Regions from separate parts of the Shewanella sp. SM69 genome, predicted to be linked through region 2. Evidence: riboswitches for the same ligand, from Rfam matches in the RefSeq annotation. Region 2 holds a riboswitch; the other holds the start of a gene.

Region 1 (9,345 bases), on a different contig from region 2:
TGAGCATGGCGGGAAAATTCACTGCTGTCGGTTGGTTCAGTAATGTGTTCGCCAGTGCATTGGCGCTCAGTAACGCAGGTTGCAAATAGGCCCTATTTTGGCCGTTGATTTGGGCGCAATCACCTAGCGCATAAATATGGGCATCGTTGGTTTGTAAGCATTCGTTAACGACGATACCTTTATTGACCTCTAGCCCCGCATGCTGGGCAAGTTGACTGTTAGGGATCAGTCCGGCTGCACAGATAACCGCATCACAAATAAACCGCTGGTCATTATCTAGGCACACAGAGATACTGCCATCTTGGTGTTGCAGTTGGCTGACTCGGGTTTGCAATTGCACTGTGACGTTATGCTGCGTTAGTACAGCGGTCAGTTTGTGGCTTAACATTTCGGGTAGCATATTCGGCATTAAGCTCGCTTGTGGATCGACCAAAAACACTTGCTTACCCGCAGTTGCTAAGTCCATTGCCAGTTCAACTCCGACCAAACCCGCACCGATAACTAGTACTCTCCTCGCGCCATGGATGTCTGCTTCGCAGGCCTGATACTCCATTAAGCTGTTAACTGTGTGGATGATATCGACGCCATCCCCCTCTATAGGTGGAATAAAGGGCCGTGCACCTGTGGCAAGCACTAATTTTTCGTACGCAATTTCGCGTCCTTGATGGCAACAGACTACCTGACGAACTTTATCTATTTTTATGACTTCACAGTGATTTATCACGTCAATTTGTTGTTCATGTGCAAATTCAGTCGCGGTCAATTTTATGAGGTCTGACGCCATTTTTTTAAGGCTAAACACATGGCTTAAATCTGGTTTATGGTATTCGTCACCAGAGTCGGCTGTGATAACTGTAATCGGTTGTTCGCGGTTTAAACGTCGCATTGTTTTGACTAGCTGATATGCCGCGAATCCACTGCCGATAATGACGATTGGCTTAGGCATTAGTCACCTCATTTTTTATGACAGCGAAAACGCTTTTACCTAGGCCACATTCGGGACAGAGGAAGTCTTCGGCCACTTGAGTCCAAGGTGTGCCAGCAATGACATCTTGATTAGGTTCTCCTTTTTCAGGGTCGTAAACCCATTGGCAAACGGTGCAAATCATTGATTGTGTATCATTTAATTCGCACGCTTTTGTTGCAATCGGTGCCGTCACAGGGACGTTATTAGTAGCAGTATTTTCATCTGTTTGACTGGCCGTGGTGGCTTGGCTTGGTTTTGACATGACTTGATTAATGATAGAGCGACTATTAGCGCTATCGAGGGGCCGCAATGCCCATTCTCGCGCGATTCGCTGGCCGTGCTGACGGCATTCTTGCATCGCATCTCGATCGGGACGCCATTTGACTTTTAATCCCGCCGAGGTTTCAAAACCAGCATCCATCAAACGAGTGTGAATTCTATCGACTGCGCCGCCATTCCAGCCATAACTACCAAAAGCTGCCGCCTTTTTATTGCGAAAACGCAGGCCCGTAATTTCTTCAAGCATGGCGGCAATTTTAGGCATCATCACATTATTCATGGTGGATGAGCCGACTAAAATACCTTTTGACCTAAATGCCTGTGCAAGGATTTCGTTTTTATCATGACGTGCGACGTTATACACTTTTACTGCTACATTGGGGTCAACATCATGAATACCTTGAGCAATACCGTCGGCCATCATGCGAGTATTATTGGACATAGAGTCGTAGAAAATCGTGATGCGGTCTTCTTGATAAGCGTCGGCCCAAGCTAAATATTGGTGAATAATTTGGGCAGGATTATCACGCCACACAATGCCGTGTGAAGTTGCGATCATATCTACAGGTAAATTAAAGCTTAATACTTCGTGAATTTTAGCCGTCACTAGGCTGCTAAAGGGCGTTAAAATGTTTGAGTAGTACCGTAGGCATTGCTCCATTAATTCATTTTGATCAACCTCATTATTGAATAAATGTTCGTCGCAATAGTGTTGGCCAAAGGCATCGTTACTGAATAAAACCGCATCTTCGGTGAGGTATGTCATCATGCTATCTGGCCAATGCAACATAGGTGCTTCGATAAATATCAGTTGCTTACCATTGCCTATTGCTAAACTATCACCTGTCTTTACGGTAATGAAATTCCATTCTGGGTGGTGGTGATGTCCTACAATGGAGTCGACCGCATTTTCACTGCAGTAAATTGGAGTGTTAGGAATTTTGGCCATTAATGCAGTCAGGGCGCCTGAGTGGTCTTCCTCTGCATGGTTCATCACAATATAGTCTATGTCGGTTAAATTAATTTCAGCTTCAAGATTTTGTAAGAATTGCTGGCTAAACCGATGATCAACTGTATCAATTAACACGGTTTTTTCTTCACGGATAAGGTAGCTATTGTAGCTTGTGCCTTTAGTTATCTTGTACTCAGTACCATGAAAATCTTGCACTTCCCAATCGCGTTGGCCCACCCAGTGGATATTGTTTTTTACATGAATAGTCATAAATACACCTGTGATAATTAATAATGAATGCGCTACGTAAATCTTGCTTATTTAGTTAAATCTCTTATTGCACTCACTATGCCAAAATTATAAGGTGTTGATTTTTATTGGTATTAACGTATTTCAACATTTGAAATTACTTGCTGGTGTCATAATGACAATTTGATATTGGTCAAATTGACATTACACTGTTGTCAATATGACTTTATTTGACTGTGGATGTGCTATGAGTGCCCATGCTGATTTAACTCAGTTAGCCTTAGATTTAACTGTCGGCGTGTCGACGCAAGACAGATTTGAGCGTTTGTTGGCAGTGGTCAGGCGGCGTGTCAATTGTGATGCTGCGGCATTATTGGCATTTCGGGAGCAGCAATTTGTCCCCTTGGCGATAGATGGGCTCTTTGCCGAAGTGTTAGGGCGGCGCTTTCAAATTAGTGAACATCCGAGATTAGAGGCTATCGCCCGTGCTGGCGATGTGGTTCGTTTCCCGGCCGACAGTGAACTTCCCGATCCGTATGATGGTTTAATTCCACATCATAGTGCGAACTTACATGTACATGCGTGCATTGGTTTACCACTAATCGCGAACGATCGCTTAATTGGGGCGCTCACCATTGATGGTTTCAACCCTCATCAGTTTGATGGTTTTAGTGATAGCGAGTTGCGTGTGATCAGTGCACTGGCCGCAGCCAGTCTTAATACTGCGTTATTGATGCAACAGCTAGAATCCCAAGTTGTTGAAGTTTCCAATGGAACTGAGGTGCTCAATCGTCCTGCTAGTCAGCAGGAGATCATAGGGCAATCCACACAGATCCAATCGCTAAAGCAGCAGATAAGTGCCGTGGCAGGCACTGACTTATCGGTATTAATTACTGGCGAAACTGGCGTGGGTAAGGAGTTAGTGGCCGCGGCGATACATAATCAATCGACCAGAGCCGATAAATCACTTATCTATTTGAACTGCGCTGCACTGCCGGAGTCCGTCGCCGAAAGCGAGTTATTTGGGCATGTAAAAGGGGCATTTACGGGGGCAATCAGTCATAGGCAAGGCAAGTTTGAACTCGCTGACAAGGGGACCTTGTTTTTAGATGAAATCGGGGAGCTTCCCTTGGGGCTGCAAGCTAAGTTATTGAGGGTTTTACAATACGGTGAATTACAGCGAGTTGGCAGTGATAAGAGCCTAAAAGTGAATACTCGGATTATTGCCGCCACTAATCGAATTTTGCACCAAGAGGCAACGGAAGGGCGTTTTCGTTTCGACCTTTACCATAGGTTGAGCGTATTTCCTATCCACGTAGCACCATTAAGAGAGCGTGGGCAAGATATTGTCATGCTGACAGGTTTTTTTCTTGAACGTTGTAAAGCGAAGTTAGGACTCACCCATATCAATATCACACCCGCAGCGCAGCAGTTATTAGAGCAATACACATGGCCGGGTAATGTGCGTGAGCTAGAGCATGCGATACACAGGGCTGCGGTGTTGGCGAAAGCCGAGCTAAAAACGACTTACATCAGCTTAAGTAATAAACATTTTCAGCTCGATTCTTTGATGAATCAAGCACACAGAACAGTCGACGAAGATAGGCCATCAGATGCTGCAACGCCAGCCAGTGAATTAGCATTTAGGTCTGAGTCGGCCTGTCGTGAGGGACAATCGCAAGATAATTCCAGTGTTATGCTGGGGCTTAAGGCTGCGACTGAGAGATATCAGCGTCAACTTATTCGCCAAGTTTTAGCCGCGAATCAACAAAATTGGGCTGCGTGTGCAAGAATATTGCAAATCGATACAGGTAATTTGCACCGACTTGCAAAACGGTTAGGTTTAAAAGAATAAAATATTGCGTGAAGAAATTTTATTCTGCAGCAAAACCCCTACCTCGATTCTTAGAAGAACAGTGTTGCTACGCCTAAGAGTGCGAACAATACGGCGCAGCCACGGTGTATCCACAACATAGGCAATTTTTCGGCGCTGAAGTGGCCTGCGATCACTACGGGTACGTTAGCAAGCAGCATGCCTAAGGTTGTGCCAGCAACCACCATAGTTAATGAATCGTATTTTGCAGCTAATACCACAGTTGCGATTTGCGTTTTATCCCCCATTTCGGCGATAAAAAACAGGATAAAGGTGGCGAGAAAGGGGCCCATTTTATAGAAACGGCTCTCTTCTGCATCGACTTTATCGGGGATTAACACCCAAAGAGCGATCGCAAAGAATGACGCAGCCACTAAATAACGTGCCAGATCTGGGCTTACCCAGTTAATCGCCCATTGGCCAATCCAAGCTGCGGCAAAATGGTTAAATAATGTCGACAGCAAAATACCTAAAATAATGGCGGTTTTATTTTTAAATCTTGCGGCGAGGATTAGTGCAAGTAATTGAGTTTTATCACCAATTTCGGCGATAGCAACCGTAAAGGTTGAGGCAAGTAGGGCTTCCAAGTGTGATCCTTTAGGGGTGGTTATGACATAAGCACAATAAACCGTCCACCCCTAGGTGCGGTCATTGTGCTCAGGTCTTGCTGGGCAAATCTATGATTTGCTGTGAACACCATGGCATGTTGCCAAGTATGTTGATGTTCACCCTAGATGACGATGGCTCGAAATCCAGTTAGCTACTCCCCCGAAGCGAGGTGGGCATTATACCTAGGTAAGATTTAGTTTCAAGCACGAGTTTATAACAGTAGGTGCTGATAAATGTTTGACGGGTGTCAGAAAAATACCGATCCACATTCTGTAACTTAATGAATATAAATGAATTATTTTTTGACAACGTTGTCTTTTGTTGCTAATTTAGCCAAGTCATTTCTACTTGGTTACATACTGTTAACTCGTAGTGACTCAATGATAACGACTGTATTTGGCAAACTAATTGAAAAGTTAGGACGCAAAGCTTCCGGTCTAAGGTTGTAAATGGATTTTTTAGTGAACTAAGATAGCGGAGTTGCCGCAGAATTCGATTTCTGTGAAAGATAAACGACTGCTGTTTAATGCTGTTGTTTGCCCAAATACCACTTTTATATCTAAGCCTATCATTATGTTTAGGATGATAGGCAATCAATGGAGTGCATTAAAGTGGCAAATCCTACTGTTTTTTCCCCTATTTCTAAATTGAGTTTATTGGCCGCGGCAGTAATGGCGACGAATGCGTTTGTGAGTATCTCTGCGCAGGCGCACGGTTATGTTGTGGCACCTGAATCGCGTTCATATGCCTGTAAAACAGGTAAAAATGCCAATTGTGGCGCGGTGCAATGGGAGCCGCAAAGTGTTGAGGGGCCATCGGGTTTTCCTGAATCAGGTCCTGCTGATGGCAAACTGGCGAGTGCTGGCAATGGTGCTTTTTCACCTTTGGATGAACAAAGTCCGAGCCGTTGGGCAAAGACGGATATTAAAGCGGGCTGGAATAAGTTCAGTTGGCAGTTCACAGCAAACCATGTCACCCGTAATTGGCGTTACTATTTAACTCGCCAAGATTGGAACCCAAACCAAGCTTTGAGCCGAGCGAGCTTTGACTTAGCACCCTTTTGCGTAGTTGATGGTGGTATGGAACAGCCGCCTAAGTTAGTGACCCATGACTGCTACGTGCCAGAAGGTCGCAGTGGTTATCAAGTGATCTTGGCCGTGTGGGAAGTGGGAGATACGACGAATAGTTTCTACAATGCTATCGATGTGAACTTGGGCTCGGGTCCTGTTGTGCCGAGTGAATGGCAAGATGTGGGGGATATCAATCCGTCACTCAATCTAAAAGCAGGCGATAAAGTGATGACCCGGGTGTTTGACGTCAATGGTGAGCAAACGGCTAAGCAAACAGTCATTACCATTAGCGATGCGACTCAAGGTGATAAACAAAATTGGCCTTTCCTATTAGCAAGTGCGATTAATGCTCAGCAGTCCCAGTTAAAAGCGGGACAAAAAAATGCATCGGGTGTGATTGAGCCTGTGTATGGCAAAAACGACATTTTTACAGCGAACAACTCAGGTATTGAGCGTGTCGAAGTAGGATTTGATTTAGCTCCTGCTCCGGGCAACAGCTTAGAAGTCACTTTACTTGCCGACGATTATCAAATTATCGATGGTGCGGCGAAGGTCAGCTTTGATGTGACCAGTAACGCCGAGATGCTAGTGTCAGCGTATTTGTTTAGCCATGATGGCACCGCGGCAGGTTTTGTGAGCCAAACTGTTAACGATACCAGTGCTAGCTTAGTGTTAGACGTCGTTGAGCCTAAAGCTGGGCATTATCATTTGCAGGTAAAAGCTGAGCCTAAACAAGGTGATGTTATTCAGCAGAACTTTGATCTCTTCTTAAAGGATCAAGCTCCTGCACCAGAAGCTGATTTTGTATTCCCAGCAGGCGTGAAAGGTTACGTTGCAGGTACTACAGTGTTACAGCCTAAAAATGGCAAAGTGTATCAATGTAAGCCATTCCCTTATAGCGGCTATTGCGTGCAGTGGTCGGCTTCTGCCACAGGATTTGAGCCAGGTGTTGGCGCTTCTTGGGCTATGGCGTGGACTGAGCTGTAAATTAACTTTTTGAGCTAACCTAGCTTCAAAAAGGTGTGATTGGGCTTAAACATATTTGCTGTGTTTAAGCCCTTTTTGTCTGCATCGGATGGAAAAAGACCGGCTTTATTTTGATTCGAGCCTAATACAAGATTACAGGTATTCTCAACAAAGGTAGCGATTTTGTTGGCTTGTTTATTTTCGTTTATCACAGCGCTATTAAGTTGTTACCGTACCGTTTGCTACCCTTCTTTGTTCACAACTGGCTTGCCCACTGGGTTTGGCTCTGTTAATGTCCCAAACTATCTATTTAATCGATGCTTATATCGGTACATTAATTTGGGCTATCACAATTGAAAGTCATGCCATTTTTCAATAATCGATTTAGTTAGCCTCAATGGCTACTGGGTTGAAACATTCAAAAGCTATTGGGGCCAATTGATCTGCTAGGTCGAGATCTGATTGGATGCTTTAAGTGATGTGTCGCTTATTTCGATTTAAGACGCAAGGCTTTATCGGTTCAAATCTTACTCAAATAAAATAATAATTAATTATTGAACAGGACTATTGTGTGAATTCAAAAATGTTAGGCTCGATCGCCATCGTTGCCGGGACGGCCATTGGCGCAGGTATGTTAGCGTTACCTTTAGCCACTGCGGCTTTAGGTATTATCCCTGCTTTAGTGTTACTCGTCGTTATTTGGGGCGTGTCCGCCTATACCTCATTACTGATGCTCGAAATTAACTTACGCACTGGCGTGGGAGATAACGTGCATGCTATTACGGGTAAGTTACTGGGTAAAAAAGGTCAAATAATTCAAGGTGCTTCTTTCCTGAGTTTATTATTTGCTTTGACCGCGGCTTATCTCACCGGCGGCTCTTCGTTATTAGTGCTTAAAGCGAAGAACATGTTCGATATCGTGCTCGATAATCAAGTCGCAGTGTTGTTATTTACACTGGTGCTCGGTGGCTTTGCGGCGCTAGGTGTTGCTTGGGTCGATAAAGTTTCACGTTTCCTATTTTCGTTAATGATTCTATTGCTCGTGGTGGTGGTATTATTTTTATTGCCCGAAGTCAGTATTGCTAGCATGGCAACTGGTGCGATTGCCGAGTCTATGACCAGCAATTGGATGGCGGCAATTCCCGTGGTGTTTACTTCGTTTGGTTTCCACGTCTGTATCGCCACTTTAGTGCGTTATCTCGATGGCGATGCAGTATCACTGCGTAAAGTGTTGTTAATCGGCTCGACTATCCCACTTGCTTGTTATGTGCTTTGGTTATTGGTGACTTTAGGCACAGTAGGCGGATATGAGGTGAATAGTTTTGAAGGTTCACTACCTTCACTCGTCACGGCATTACAGGATATTGCTCATACGCCTTGGATCAGCAAATGTATTTCATTATTCGCTGACTTAGCCTTAGTGACCTCATTCCTCGGTGTGACCTTAAGTTTATATGACTTTATCGCCGAATTAACTCGCGCCAAAGAAACGTTTGCCGGCCGTATTCAAACTTGGTTACTGACCTTTATTCCGCCTGTTTTGTGTGCCTTGTATTTGCCTGAAGGCTTTGTGGCGGTACTGGGATTTGCAGCCGTACCATTGGTCGTGATGATCATCTTCTTGCCAATTGTTATGGCACTGCGTCAACGTCAGTCGCAGCTCGGTGGTTATCAAGTGTCTGGCGGATCTGTTGCGTTAGTCATTGCTGGTTTGTTAGGTGCAGTGATTGTGGGTGCCCAACTATTTGTTGGGATCTAATTCATTGCAATAGGCGTGGCTTTTTAGCGAACGCTGCTGGGTAACTTTGATTAAATGTATTTGCTTTGTAAGCGAGTTTTTCAGAGTCTGTTATAGAGAGTGTTGCATGTGATAAAGTCAGGCCCCGGCCTGACTTTTTGCTTTTTAGGTTTTAAAGCGAGTGATGCTGGGTTTTAGCACAGTTATTTAAAATTAAAACAACGCTATTAAAACGAGAAAATGGCCCAGCTTGCGCGTGGCTTCATTCACATAAAACGGACTTAACACAATGAAAAAATGGTTACTCACAGTTGCCGTGGCCGCTAGTTTTGGCGCACAGGCTGACGAAGGTATGTGGCAGCCCCATCAACTGCCTGCTATGGCTGATGAGCTGAAAGCAAAAGGCCTTGAAATTGATGCAAAATCGATTTCTAAACTCACCGAATTCCCGATGAATGCCGTGATAAGCCTTGGCGGTTGCACTGCATCATTTGTATCGCCAAAGGGCCTAGTCGTGACTAACCATCACTGTGCCTATGGGGCGATTCAATACAACTCCACTCCTGAGAAAAATCTGCTGCAGGATGGTTTTTTAGCTAAGACCTTCGCCGATGAATTACCTGCGACCCCTGGCTCACGTGT
Region 2 (9,345 bases):
TTTTTCGGCATTGTGTTTAAGAAGATGGGCTGCATCACCAATCAAATGGGTTGCGGCTAAGTTCTCGGCGCTGGCATGGGTGATGGAGTGAATATTACTGGCGATCTCATTGACCACTTGACGCTGTTGATCGGCTGCCACTGCATTTTGTTGGGCAAAGGTGTGGATATCACTCACTTCTTGGTAAATGGTGTTTACATTGTCGGCGGACAGTTGAATATCGCTGGCACAACGCTCCGCATGTTGACGGCTTTGTTCCATTTCTTTGGCCCATGCGTTGAGCATAGTGAACATCTTATCGACACTCTTAGAAATACTGTTGGTCGATAGCTGGGTTCTGCTCGATAGCGCGCGAACCTCATCGGCGACCACGGCAAACCCACGGCCTTGTTCACCCGCACGGGCTGCTTCAATCGCGGCATTGAGGGCGAGGAGATTAGTTTGCTCGGCAATAGAGTCAATTTCGCCCATCGCATTAGCGACTTGCTCGGCTTCTTTATTTAATTGATGGGCATTGTTGGTGGCATCGGCAACAGACTTTGCCAGTTGCTCCATTTTTTGAGTGTTGGCCTTCATGTTAGCACTGCTTTTAAGGCAGAGATCATAGGCGGTATTGATGCTGGTCGAGGTGAGATGGGTATTCTGCGCGACTTCTGTGATGGTTGAACTCATTTCTTCCATCGCGCCAGAGAGCTGTTCTAGCTGACTTTTCTCTTGATCTAGGCTGACATAGGTTTGCTCGGTCGCGACCACTAATTGATCGGCAATTGCATGTAATTGATTGGCTTGATCTTGGGTGCGCCCAAGTACGCCATTCATTTTGGCCTGTAGCATGATGAGCTGGAAATCGAGGATAGAAGAGGTATCGGCACCCGAGTAAATGTAACGACTGATAGAGTCATATTTGGTTTGCATTTCAATCAGTTTAGCGGGAATACGAAAAGCCTCATCGTAGAAAATGGCGAGGTTTAAACTCATCAGAATCGCCCCTGCGATAATTACGCCCCAGCCCCAAAAGTAGCCAGCGATCAGTAAACCTGTGGAGGCTACAACCGCAGATACGATACGTTTTTGCATTAAACTTAAGGGTTTAGGAATGGATTTGTCTAATTTGAGTCTTTGGTAAATCTCATTAGCTTTCGTGACGTAGGCGGCTTGAGGCTGAATGCGCACCGATTGGTAACCGATAATAGTGCCGTTTTCAAACAAGGGAGACACAAAGGCATCGACCCAATAGAAGCCACCATTTTTACAGCGGTTCTTGACTATGCCGCGCCAAGATTGGCCTGACTTAAGTTTTCCCCACATTTCTTTAAAGGCGGCACTCGGCATATCCGGATGGCGCACCATATTGTGGGCACTGCCAATTAATTCTTGATCGCTATAACCTGAGACTTCGGCAAAACGGGCATTAACGTAAGTGATGATACCGCGAGTATCAGTGGTGGAAATGAGTTCATCTTGTGGTGTTAAGCGGATTTCTTGATCTGATCTCTGTGTATTAACTATTTTATTCGCTGAGGCGTTACTCTGGCTCATTTAGTGTGTCCATTCAGGGCCGATGTGGTTCATTAGGGTTCAGGGCGCGGTGTTAGGCGCGAATTTTCTTGTGCTGACTCTCATCGGAGTAAGTTTGTTATGTGATAAGAGTATCATTTTTGTGTGGGTATAGGAGAGCGGTTTCTCATGGCTGACTGGTGAAAATCAATCGTTCGTCGTATTTATAAGCTATTGCAATATATAAAGTTTTTAAGTAGCGAGAATGTGGAGTTAAACGAGCGTTTATCCTGTTAAATCGTTAATTCTAGTATTTTGTATAGGGTTATTCTTTTATGTCTTGAGTGGGTATTTGTCATTCATCTTAAATATAAATTATGTTCGATGATATTGGACTAATGTCCTTGATTCGGCTTGATATCGCAGTATTCATGGAGCGCTTTATTGGCCTTAGTCTATTCTTTAATGGGCAACAAAAGATGGCTTATTTTTCCTTGCTTCAGTGGTGTATCTTAATTTTGCTCTTCTAGTTCATTAGCTCACAGCGGGAATGCTACATAAGAGGAACTTCCCATGGCGATATCACTTAGGCGTGGTGTAACTAAATTAGCCACAGCGTCCTTGGGAACAGCGGCGGCACTGCCACATTGGCGACGTTTGATTTTTGAACGTTTATTTGGCTTTCTAGCGATTCTCTGCGTGCCTGTATACATCACTAGTGTGTATTTATGCGTCATCGCCGAACTCTGGTTTATGGTGGTATTTGATACGCTGGCTTATCTATTTTTACTGCTTTTACTGTTTTTTCCTAAGCTTGCTGATAGTACGCGTTTTGGCTGTGGCTGCTTGCTAGGTTTTGCTATTGGCATCGGTTTTTTAATTGCGATTGGCCCTTCGGGAGCTGGTTTTTTCTGGTTATTTATTTTCCCGCCGTTAGTCGGTATTTTTTTAGGAAATCGAGCCAGCTTATATGCCCAGTGTTTGAATGGGCTAAGTTTGGTATTGATTGGTTTTGCCTATCATTTTAATTGGCTCAATTGGCCTGAAACCCAAGGTTATAGCATCGGTATTTGGGCCGTTGTGGTGGTCAATTTTATCGTGACCAATGCCATGTTGACGTTAACTATTACTTATTTATTAGGTAAGTTGGCTGACGCACTCGATTCAACCTTAGCATCACGCCAAGCTACCGTATTAGGCTTAGCTAAACTCGCCGAATACAGAGATAACGAAACAGGCGCGCATTTGCTACGTATGCGGCAGTATTCGAAAATGCTCGCGTCGCAGCGACTACTGGCCGCCAATCCTCCTGCAGAATTGAACGAAGATTATATTCAAGACATTAGTTTGTCGGCCATTTTGCACGATATAGGTAAAGTCGGTATTGCCGATGCGATTTTGCTTAAACCGGGTAAATTAACGCCGCAGGAGTTTGAGCAAATTAAAGCTCATCCTGTGATCGGGGGACAAGTGCTACGCAGTTTGTTGGAATATGCGCCCCAATGTACTTTTATTCAGATGGGCCGCGATATTGCTTCGGGTCACCATGAAAAGTGGGATGGTAGTGGTTATCCCCTTGGTTTGAAAGGTGAAGATATTCCGCTTTCGGCGAGGATAGTGGCCCTAGTTGATGTTTATGACGCGCTGACTTCTCCCCGATGTTATAAGCGGCCCTTTAGCCACCAAGAGGCTATCGACTTAATTATTGAAGGCAAAGGTCAGCATTTCGACCCTGAATTAGTCGATTGTTTTATTGAAATTCATCAGGACTTTGAAGTGTTGTCTAAAGCATCGCTGGATGATGCTTATCAGCCGATGGCACAACCTACTATGGTTTAGCGACTCATGTTTTTAAATCGTGTTTTGAAATCATGGTTTTGAAATAAGGCGTGGGTTTTAAAACACACTGATAGCGCTAAAAAAACGCCCAATGCTAATTGCCTTGGGCGTTCTATTTTATAGCGCGTAAGTGACTAAAATAACGACTTAAATCGCTACTTATCAGCGGAGTGCTAAATTGCTTTAGTCACTTGAGTTAACCAAGCCAATTCATCCCCTGACATCAACGGAGAAAGTGTATTGAATACTTGCTGATGATAAGCATTAAACCAGTCTATTTCCGCTTGCGTTAACAGGCTCTTATCAATAAGGCGCGCATCCATAGGGATCATAGTCAACGCATCGAATTCATACATTTCACGCTCAGCCCCTTTAAGTGCTTCACAGTGTTGCACTACGACGAGGTTTTCTAAGCGAATGCCAAAACTCTCAGCGCGGTAGTAACCCGGCTCATTGGAAAGCACCATGCCGGGCATCAATGCGATACCGTTGACATTTTTACCTATGCGCTGTGGACCTTCGTGCACACTTAAAAAGTGGCCCACACCATGGCCTGTGCCGTGGTCGTAATCAAAGCCATGTTGCCATAAATATTGGCGGGCGAAAGCGTCGAGCTGCTGGCCTGAGGTGCCTTTCGGGAATCGTGCTTGGTCGAGGGCAATATGACCTTTTAGCACCAGCGTGACCATTTTTTTATGCTCATCGGTCACTTCACCTATCGCAATGGTACGGGTCACATCTGTCGTGCCGTCAATATACTGAGCGCCAGAATCCACTAAGTAGATGCTGTCCATTGTCATCATGGCTGGTGTGCCATTGTTGTGATTGTAATGGCACATAGCGGCATTAGGACCGGCAGCTGAAATCGTGTCGAAACTTGGCTCGCGGTAACGCTCATCTTCTAGGCGAAAGCTTTCCAATTTATCCGCAAGGGTGCCTTCATCGTGCATACGATTGGCTGCCACTTCGGCATCGAGCCATGCAAGGAATCGACTCACGGCGACGCCATCGCGGATATGGCAGGCACGCATGCCGGCCAGTTCTGCGGCGTTTTTCTGCGCTTTAGGTAAAGCGACAGGATCGATTCCAGCTATCAATTTTGCTCCTGCCTCACGGGCAATGTTTTGTGCCCAAGCGTTTGCAGAATTCGGATCGGCCAGTAGTTTTACATCCTGCATGCTGGCGAGTGTATCGGCAAGAGATGCCTCGCCCTTAAAGCTTACGCCAGCGCCAACATGCTCCTCAATGCCCTCTGGGAGTTTGCTTAAATCGGTGAAAAGCTGCATATCACCATTGGCGTGGAGCAGGGCACAGCCGAGTACAACGGGCAGGCGCGGTACATCATTGCCGCGAATGTTGAGTAGCCAGCAGAAAGAATCTAAGGCGGCGATTAAGGCAACATCACCACCGGCTTTTTTTACTAATGCACCAATTTCAATGCGTTTTTGCAGGCTGGTTTTACCAGCACTCTCGTTGCTAAACAAAGTGATAGGCGCGTTCGACTGTGCTGGGCGATTCTGCCAATGCAAATCGATGGGGTTTTGTTCAACTGCAACTAATTCGATTTGGGATTTATTTAAGGTTACTTTGGCATTTTCATACCAAGCTAAGGTGTGTAAGCGCGCATCGAAGCCAACGCGAGATCCTGCTGGTAGCGTGTCACATAACCACTCAATTTGTGGTGTATCGGTTAGGCTTTCATAACTGAAAAGTGTGGCATCGACTTGCAAACGAACTTGAACCGTATAGCGGCCATCGGTAAATATTGCGGCTTTATCTTTCAATACGATAGCCATACCCGCCGAACCGGTAAAGTTGGTTGCCCAGTACAAACGTTCGTTATGTGCTGGCACATATTCGCCCAGATATTCGTCGGCACGGGGAATAATAAAAGCATCGAGATTAGCAGATGTTAATTCGTTACGAATAGCACCGAGACGGTTAGCGATTGATTGTGACATAAGGGCTCCAATTGAGACTGGCATGCTATGCGAGTCGGTAGGCGAAGATCGCCTAAGGATGAATGGTTTATACCCAAACAACCTGAAGATGCAGGATTCAGCGGTAATTTAACGCACTTTAGGCAAGGCCATTAATTGCTCCTGCATTAATGGCATTCACGCCATCCATGGCGATTGCGGTTATTTGCAGACCTAGTGGGCTAAGTTAAAAATAACCAACGCAGTATAAAGTGCGTTAAAAAACGCCGGGACGGAGCGTCTAGGGCACTTCACTTCCGTGTTGCATCAATTCAAAAGGTAGCCGACATTCTGTCATTGATACGCCTTGAATTGAAGCACCCTAGGCGCTCTGAAACTCGTATCTTCAGGTAGCTTGGGTATATGTTGATTTGAGTTTTAACCGGCTCGGATTATCGCAAGTCTAGCGCGCTAGATGCAAGGGTAGCGAATAAAGGATTTTGTATACAATCGTGAATTTGTGCAGGTAAGACGCTTGAGGTTATGGAGTTTATTGTTAATTTATTTATGTGATTTTGAGCATGAAAAGTGAATTAAATAAAAGGTTGATCATGTTTTAATTAGGACTTGTTCCTTAAAAATTAGCAACTTAAGTTTTATTCAATCGCTAACATTTGGACCCTATGCTAACATTTGCCATCTCTACTCGGGGTCAGAGTGGGGCACATGTATCAGTGGAGTAAGCGATGCAAATACTAACAATAGATGTGGGCGGTACCAAAGCCCTGTTCGAACTTCATCTCGCGGGACATACAGAACAATATAAAATCCCCACAGGTGAAGGTTTTAAAATTGAAGAGTTAAATAATCAAATCGCGGCGTTTGAACGTGATTATGATTTACAGCATTACCAACTAGCGATTGCCGTACCTGGACTGGTACAAAATAATCGTTTGGTTTCTTGTAAATCTTTACCTGGACTCAATGGATTGAGCTTCGATACAGTCAAAACCCAGGGTGAGCTTAAGTTTATCTGCAACGATATCGATGCGGGTATGCAAGCGACTTGTGATGCGAAATATGCCTGTGAGTTATTGGTCATGTGCGGCACTGGGATCGGTATGTCTATTGCCTTTAATGGACAAGTCTTTACGGGAGCGACGGGCGTGGCGGGGGAGTTGGGGCCTTGTCGCGTGATGACAGAATCTGGCGAGTTTAGTTTAGAGCAACTGGCCAGTGGCGATTCAGTGCGCAGCCGCAAAATCTCCACTCAGGATGATTTATATCGCGCGGGCAGTTATCTCGGCATGGGATTAGCGTGGGCGGTTAATTTATTTAATCCTAATCGAATTTGGCTTGCTGGCGGTATGATGAATAGCGCTCCTTACTACAAAGGCTGCCTCGAAAGCTTAAAGCAAATGGCATTGAGCGCGCCCTTAGCTGAGATGAAAATCAATCGTGTCGATGATATGGAAACCTTGGTTTGCCGCGGTTTATCAGTGATGCTCGCAAGGGACTATCCTCGTGCATAAGGATCATAAATAACCCCGTGCATAAGGATCATAAATGCCCTGCGCATAAGGATCATAAATGCCCTGCGCATAAGGATCATCATGTTGTTCGACAATGGTTTGCGCCATGAATGTTTAGTGATTGAGTTTTAGCTGCATAAGCGACGTAAATTGTGAAATATAAAGCAGGACTTATGATGCCTTTGGCATATCGAGTCCTGTTTTTTTATTCTTAAAGTATTCAGATGATCCTCATTACCCAAAGTAAATATTAGCGATAGTTTAATTTGCATAATTCCTTTCTTATCAGATGCCTAGTTCTATTTACGATTTTAGCCAATAACACAGTTGATAATATTTTGTTGCAATTTTATTGCGCTTACGCTTATGCTGATATTTGCAATGACAACGTTGTCATTGTGTGTAAAAGGCAAACCAGTTGAAAAACTGGGACGCAAAGCCTCCGGTCTAAGGGTTCGTCTGTACCTATGATAGCGGGGATACCACAGGTTTTTCTTCGTGCAGTTGTCAGTCGTTTTGCATGGTTTTAAGAGAGTGCTGTTTCCTGTCTACGCTTTGTTTGCCTTATTGATTCATATAAAAATTCAATAGGGATATCTCATGTTCAAGACTCAAATTTCAACATCAGCCTTGCTAGTGGCATCAGCGCTGGCATCTACCATCAGTGCCAGCGTTTTTGCAGCGGCGCCCGGTAAACCGACTTTAGGTTGGGGCGAAACTAAGTTCGCTATTATTGAAGTGAATCAAGCGGCTACCGCTTACAATCAATTAGTTACGGTGAAAGATGCCGCCGATGTCTCCGTCAGTTGGAACCTTTGGAGTGGCGATGTGGGCAATAAAGCCCAAGTGTTGCTCAACGGCAATGTGGTTTGGGAAGGCCCATCTGGCGCGTCTGGAACCGCTAACTTTAAGGTGAACAAGGGCGGCCGTTATCAGATGCAAGTACAACTGTGTAACAGCGATGGTTGTACAGCGAGTGATGCTAAACAAATCCTCGTGGCTGATACCGACGGCAGCCATTTAGTACCACTCAATGCTCCCCTAAAAGAAAACAACCGTCCCTATGCGAATAAATCAGGCAAAGTGGTGGGAGGTTACTTTGTCGAATGGGGCGTATACGGCCGTAAATTTCCGGTCGATAAGATACCTGCGCAAAACTTAACCCATATTTTATATGGCTTTACCCCAATTTGTGGTGGTAATGGCATCAATGATAGCTTGAAAGAAATCGAAGGCAGTTTCGAAGCGTTGCAACGTGCCTGTAGTGGTCGTGGTGATTTTAAAGTTGCGATTCACGATCCTTGGGCAGCGATTCAAATACCGCAGGCGGGAGTGAGTGAGCATTCAGATCCTTACAAAGGTAACTTCGGTCAATTGATGGCACTTAAGCAAGCACATCCAGATTTGAAGATTTTACCTTCGGTCGGTGGTTGGACCCTCTCGGATCCCTTCTTTTTCTTCGGTGATAAAACCAAGCGCGATATCTTTGTCGCTTCGGTGAAAGAGTTTCTACAGACATGGAAATTCTTCGATGGCGTGGATATCGACTGGGAATTTCCAGGGGGAAATGGCGCTAACCCAAATTTAGGTAATGCCAATGACGGTGAAACCTATGTGACTCTGATGCGTGAACTGCGGGCTATGCTTGATGAACTAAGCGCCGAAACGGGTCGTACCTATGAGCTGACCTCAGCTATTAGCGCTGGTGACGATAAAATTCAAAAAGTCGATTATCAGGCTGCTCAGCAGTACATGGATTACATCTTCTTGATGAGTTACGACTTTAATGGTGGTTGGACTAATACTGAACTCGGCCATCAAACCAATCTGTATGAAGCGAGTTGGGATCCCAATACCCGTTACACCACAGCTAATGGCGTTAATGCGCTGTTAGGCCAAGGTGTGACCCCAGGGAAAATTGTGGTCGGTGCCGCTATGTATGGCCGCGGTTGGACAGGTGTCAATGGCTACAGTGGTAATAATCCTTTCACGGGGACGGCAACGGGCAAAGTAAAAGGTACTTGGGAAGCTGGTGTGGTGGATTATCGTCAGATAGCGAACGATTACATGGGAAGTGGTTGGACTTACAGTTACGACGAAACAGCTGAGGCGCCATCTTTGTTCAAGGCATCTACTGGCGATTTAATCACTTTCGATGATGCTCGTTCAGTTAAAGCCAAGGGGCAATATGTGCTTTCTAATCAACTTGGTGGGCTTTTTGCGTGGGAACTTGATGCCGATAATGGTGACATTCTGAATGCCATGCACGAAGGTTTAGGTCATGGTGAAGGCACCACTCCGCCAGTGAATAAAGCGCCCATTGCCAATGCGGACGCGGATGTGAATGTCACCGGTCCCGCCGATGTGACGCTCAATGGTAGCGGTTCGCGCGATCCTGAAAACGCTGCTTTAAGCTATCTCTGGACTCAAGTCTCTGGGCCAAGTGTTGCCATCGCGAATGCGGATATGGCGAATGCGGCGATTCAATTGGCTGCAACGCAAACTGATGTTGCCTATAGTTTTAGTCTCAAAGTGACTGATCCAGAAGGGCTATCAGC

The links. A riboswitch is a leader RNA that binds a small molecule or an ion and turns the genes downstream of it on or off. The one in region 2 is predicted to bind cyclic di-GMP.
Region 1: linked by a shared signal. The riboswitch ahead of gbpA (N-acetylglucosamine-binding protein GbpA) and the one ahead of L5M37_RS07030 (glycosyl hydrolase family 18 protein) in region 2 are both predicted to bind cyclic di-GMP.

The regions. Positions count from the first base shown of each region.
Region 1 covers NZ_JAKKRV010000006.1:134,915-144,259, forward strand. Annotated here, with positions in the region: gene norW (NADH:flavorubredoxin reductase NorW) at 1-946, opposite strand, end outside; gene norV (anaerobic nitric oxide reductase flavorubredoxin) at 939-2,468, opposite strand; gene norR (nitric oxide reductase transcriptional regulator NorR) at 2,695-4,302, shown strand; gene L5M37_RS10445 (TMEM165/GDT1 family protein) at 4,353-4,907, opposite strand; cyclic di-GMP riboswitch class I at 5,318-5,417, shown strand; gene gbpA (N-acetylglucosamine-binding protein GbpA) at 5,541-6,986, shown strand; gene L5M37_RS10455 (aromatic amino acid transport family protein) at 7,549-8,724, shown strand; gene L5M37_RS10460 (S46 family peptidase) at 8,993-9,345, shown strand, end outside.
Region 2 covers NZ_JAKKRV010000003.1:250,943-260,287, forward strand. Annotated here, with positions in the region: gene L5M37_RS07010 (methyl-accepting chemotaxis protein) at 1-1,539, opposite strand, end outside; gene L5M37_RS07015 (HD-GYP domain-containing protein) at 2,071-3,336, shown strand; gene L5M37_RS07020 (aminopeptidase P family protein) at 3,510-5,297, opposite strand; gene L5M37_RS07025 (ROK family protein) at 6,002-6,787, shown strand; cyclic di-GMP riboswitch class I at 7,186-7,274, shown strand; gene L5M37_RS07030 (glycosyl hydrolase family 18 protein) at 7,388-9,345, shown strand, end outside.